DNA from 2 places in the Pseudorhodobacter turbinis genome. Region 2 is predicted to be linked to the other one. Evidence: riboswitches for the same ligand, from Rfam matches in the RefSeq annotation. Region 2 holds a riboswitch; the other holds the start of a gene.

Region 1 (2,391 bases), 950 kb from region 2:
CTTGGAAAGGGTTTGTCCGTTCGGCGCGCGGCGTGCAAAAGTCGTCAAGTCACTTTGATCGCGACCCAGTGCCACAACAATGGTCCCTTCGTGGTGGACGGTTCCGCCTTGGCTTTCCCACCATGCCGCGGCCTTACGACCTTGCCGCACGATTTCAGGTTCCGCACTCACCCCTTCGCAATCAGGGGCCAACATACCACCTGCCCACCATGAACAGGCATGATCCCCGGGCGCGCCATTTGGGTCAATCACAGTCACCTGCGCACCGCGTGAGGACAGCTCTGCCGCCATGGCCAGACCGCAGACGCCGCCGCCGATGATGGTGCAAATGTCGCTCATGTCCAAAACGCGTGAAAGTGATGAACAGGCCCGTGACCCTGTCCGACGTGCAATTTATCGGCCTGCAAGATCGCTTGATGCAGCCACGCATGCGCACGCGATACGGCATCGTTCAACGCCATTCCTTGGGCCAAACCCGCCGCAATTGCAGAGGAATAGGAACATCCAGTTCCATGGGTATTGCGCGTGTTCACACGCTGTGCAGAAAATTCATGTCTCCCCGTTGGCGACACCAGATGATCGGTGCAGACCTCACCGTCTGCGTGCCCGCCCTTCATCAAAACCGCGCCGACACCGAGGTGTAAAAGCGCCTTTGCCTGCGCGTGTAGAGATCCATCGCCCACCAGTTTTGCGGCTTCCGGTAGGTTGGGTGTTAACAATGTTGCGCGCCTAAAGAGCGATGACTTCAACGCGGCGATGGCACTGTCTTCCAGCAGCGTATCACCCGATTTTGCAACCATCACCGGATCGAGCACAATCGGACCTTCATAGCCATTCAGGGCGTCGGCCACCGCCTCAATCAGCGACGGTGTCCCCAGCATCCCGATCTTGATCGCATCAATCCGAATGTCATCCAGAACAGTTTTGATCTGCGCTACGACAACATCATCCGGAATCGGATGAATGGCTGTGACAGCTTTGGTGTTCTGTGCCGTAACCGCAGTCACAACAGAGGCACCATAAATTCCCATTGCCGAAAATGCTTTGAGATCTGCCTGAATCCCGGCACCACCACCGGAATCAGAACCAGCTATCGTTAACGCGTTGGCCACCATGCAATCGTCCCTTGTTTCAGGGGGCAGGATGCAACGGGTGTAGACCAGAACGGACGCAAGGTCCGCCAACTGTTCCCTCCGCCGGTCCTAACCGGTTCAGGTTCAATGGGTTCGCAGCTTGTGCATCTCAGCCCGGAAACGGGCACCCCAACAGATTTCAAACAGATTGTTAGATGGATCGTGCGCAGGCGTCAAACGATAAAAATATCCGAGAGAACTGCCCCGTAGATTTGTGTTGTTGAATCCCAAAAGCGGTCGCAAGCTACCAAAATTGAACAAATCGTTTTACCTCACCACAAGAATTGCTCTGTGATTGTTAAGTCGCTACGTCGCTTTTGTTCACGAAGGTCACGTTCCGCGGCGATTTGCCTTTATGCTTAAGACGAGAAGTCTCTCCGTATTGCGATGTGTTTGCGCCCTGATCTTCGGCTGCCCTATTCTTTGTGCCAATTGCTTGAATTTCCAATTCTTACGCTGCGCTGCAACATCATACAGAAAGCAAATGCAGCGCGTATCATACTGCGTGGACACGCAGCGACAATTTGGCAAGGCGGCTTGGGTGTAGGTTTCTCGGACGCCCCGCACGGACGTTTGTGTGGCGCGTATCATTGCCTGGCGTCGGAGAAGCGCTCAAGCGAGAAATCGCGGGGTTGGTCTTGGTGGATCAGTGGCGTCTATGGGGATTTGTGGGGTTTGGGTGCTCTGGATCCGCCTGGACAGGCTGGTTGCACAGGGCATTTTCGGGCAAACGCCTTATGAATCTTTCTGACCTTTGGCGGATATGCACCGCATCGCATCGGTGTCATCGACTTCTGTCGCTTCAATATATTGATTTGCGCATGACCGTTGGTCCGCAGACGTTGTAGCGTGCGGCTGAGACTACAATTTATGACGTGCGGCGCTCTGGGGTGCTGAGCGGGTGCGATTGTGTTGATGATGATCAACTGGCCACCGCAACACGGGCATGGCAGCGCGAGGACACGGGGCGGTCCATTGGTATCGCTGGTGCTGTCGTCATCACCGCGACCTTGGTCTGATATGTTTGCGCCAAGCAGCTGCCGGATCCTGGCGATATTGGCCGCGCGGTTACCGTTTCCGAAGAACCCGTAGTGGCGGTGCGGTGCTGGCCTTTCGGGAGCACGTGGATCAGGAAGCGGCGGATGAACTCATTTGTGGCCAGCGTCATGGTGGTGTGGCGGCCTGCGCCTTTAAGACGGTAATCTTTGACGCGGAAGGTGACGCTGCGCGCATCAAAACGGATCAGGCGGCTGTTGGA
Region 2 (2,391 bases):
TCGTCCCGATCCGCGCCTTGGCGGATAAGGGCGGCCCACATTTGCCCGAGGATCAGGTGCGCGCCTATGCCGCCGAGATGGAGATCTTTGATGCGGAGCTGGATGATTTCCGGCCTCGCAAACCCACTGATCACTTTCCGCCACACGGCGATCCTAACGCCCCGGACCTAAGCTTGATGGCAAAGGCCCGCGCTGGTTTCCACGGCCCTGCGGGTACTGGTATCAACCAGTTCGTGAAGGGTATTGGCGGACCGGAATATATCGCCTCATTGCTCAAAGGCTATACCGGCGAGGAAAAGGAAGAAGCAGGCACCACCTTTTATGAGAACACTGCCTTTCCGGGTGGCTGGATCTCTATGGCGCCGCCTCTCTATGAAGATCAGATGGAATATCAGGATGGCCACTCAAACAGCATCGAGAATGTTGCCGAGGACGTGACCGCCTTCTTGATGTGGACCGCCGAGCCAAAAATGATGGCCCGCAAGCAGGCAGGCTTTACCGCTGTGATCTTCTTGTCTGTCCTGTCGGTTCTGCTCTATCTGACCAACAAGCGGATCTGGTCGGCTGTCAAAGGCCCAAAGAAAAAGCACGTTTGATCTAATCACGTGCGTTTGCAAAGGCCCCGCCCGAAACGGTGGGGCCTTTGCCTATAAACAACCCGTACGAAAGCTGTCGCCATGTCCCTGACCTGCCACGCCTTCATCGCAACAAGTCTTGACGGCTTTATTGCGCGCCCCGATGGCAGCATTGATTGGCTGGACCCGTTCAATACGGGCAGCGAGGATCACGGCTATGATGCCTTTATCGCCAGCATCGACGGGATCATCATGGGGCGGGGCACGTTTGAGACCGTTCGTCAATTCGCCCAATGGCCCTATGCCCAGCCGGTGATCGTGCTGAGCCAAAGCCTAACGGTTGAGGATGTTCCGGCAGATCTGGCGGACATCGTGGTGATCAGCGATATGGCACCAGCGGATCTTGTGACCGTCCTGGCATTTGAGGGCTGGCGCCGGGTCTATGTTGATGGTGGCCGGGTTTTGCAGTCATTCTTGCAAGAGGGTTTGCTGGATGAAATCACTCAAACCCGCGTGCCCGTGCTGTTGGGGCAGGGCCGCCCCCTGTTCGGCAGTTTGCCCGAAGAGGTGTCCTTGACCCATCAAACCACCCGCAGTTTCCCCTCGGGCCTCGTTTCCTCTACCTACCGGATTGCGCGCTAGGGCATTTCGCCCTTGCCCCCGCTGCGCGGCGCGCTAGACTCACTCTCACCTCGGGGAGCCTTTGTAGAAGGCTGAGATTTGGCAAAAGCCACAGACCCGTCGAACCTGAACCGGTTAGAACCGGCGGAGGGAAGGTGCATGGAATGATCCATCCCGACTTTCGGCCGTCGTTTATGGAGAGACCCATGTTAAAGCGACTTTTCTTTTTACCCTTTATCGCGACCTCCGCATTGGCCGATACGCCTGTGCTTACGGTCTATGCCTCCACCTCATTCGCGTCGGAATGGGGGCCGGGCCCCGCAATCGAACAAGCGTTTGAGGATATTTGTGCCTGCGATCTGCAGTATCGCACCACCGACCTGATCCCCAGCCTGATGCTGGAAGGTGCGCGCACCGAGGCCGATATCGTGATCGGCATTTCCACGGATGAAACCCTGCGCGCGCGGGCAACCGGCCTTTTCGGCCCGCATAATCAGGACCTGTCGACTCTGTCGCTGCCGGTGGAATGGGCTGATACCACCTTCTTGCCATTTAACTACGGCGATACCGCCTTCATCTATGACAACACCAAGTTGGCCACCCCGCCGCATGACTTTGAATCACTGGCCGCCTTGCCCGAGGATGTGAAAATCGTGATCCAGGACCCGCGTTCCTCTGGCGGCGGGCTTGCTTTGGTGCTTTGGGTCAAGGCGGTTTACGGTGACCGCGCCGAGGATTACTGGCAACGCCTTGCCCCCCGCATCCTGACCGTCACCAAAGGTTGGTCCGAGTCATACGGTCTTTTCACACGCGGTGAGGCGGATCTGGTGCTGTCCTACATCACCTCCCCCGCCTACCATCTGATCGTGGAGCAAGACGAAACCAAGGTCGCCGCGATTTTCGACGAGGGTCATTATTTCACCGCCGAAGTTGTGGGCCGGATCGCAAACACCGATCAGCCGGAACTGGCGCAAGCCTTCATGGATTTCATCCTTTCCGAGACGTTTCAGGAAATGATCCCACGGGTGAATTTCGGCTTTCCGGTCAAGCTTGATCCCGATTTGATGCCACCCGAATTTGCCAAGCTGAAGCTGCCACAAAAATCGCTGTTTTATTCCGAGGACGACGTCGCAACCTTGCGCGATTCTGCCGTGGCCGAATGGCAACGCGCGCTTAGCCGGTGACGCAAACATAA

What was found. A riboswitch is a leader RNA that binds a small molecule or an ion and turns the genes downstream of it on or off. The one in region 2 is predicted to bind thiamine pyrophosphate.
Region 1: linked by a shared signal. The riboswitch ahead of thiD (bifunctional hydroxymethylpyrimidine kinase/phosphomethylpyrimidine kinase) and the one ahead of EOK75_RS10835 (thiamine ABC transporter substrate-binding protein) in region 2 are both predicted to bind thiamine pyrophosphate.

What each region holds. Positions count from the first base shown of each region.
Region 1 covers NZ_CP039964.1:1,309,419-1,311,809, forward strand. Annotated here, with positions in the region: gene EOK75_RS06265 (FAD-dependent oxidoreductase) at 1-339, opposite strand, end outside; gene thiD (bifunctional hydroxymethylpyrimidine kinase/phosphomethylpyrimidine kinase) at 336-1,115, opposite strand; TPP riboswitch at 1,172-1,275, opposite strand; partial or broken gene EOK75_RS21825 (transposase) at 2,012-2,391, opposite strand, start outside.
Region 2 covers NZ_CP039964.1:2,263,664-2,266,054, forward strand. Annotated here, with positions in the region: gene EOK75_RS10825 (cytochrome c1) at 1-596, shown strand, start outside; gene EOK75_RS10830 (dihydrofolate reductase family protein) at 678-1,217, shown strand; TPP riboswitch at 1,259-1,366, shown strand; gene EOK75_RS10835 (thiamine ABC transporter substrate-binding protein) at 1,403-2,380, shown strand.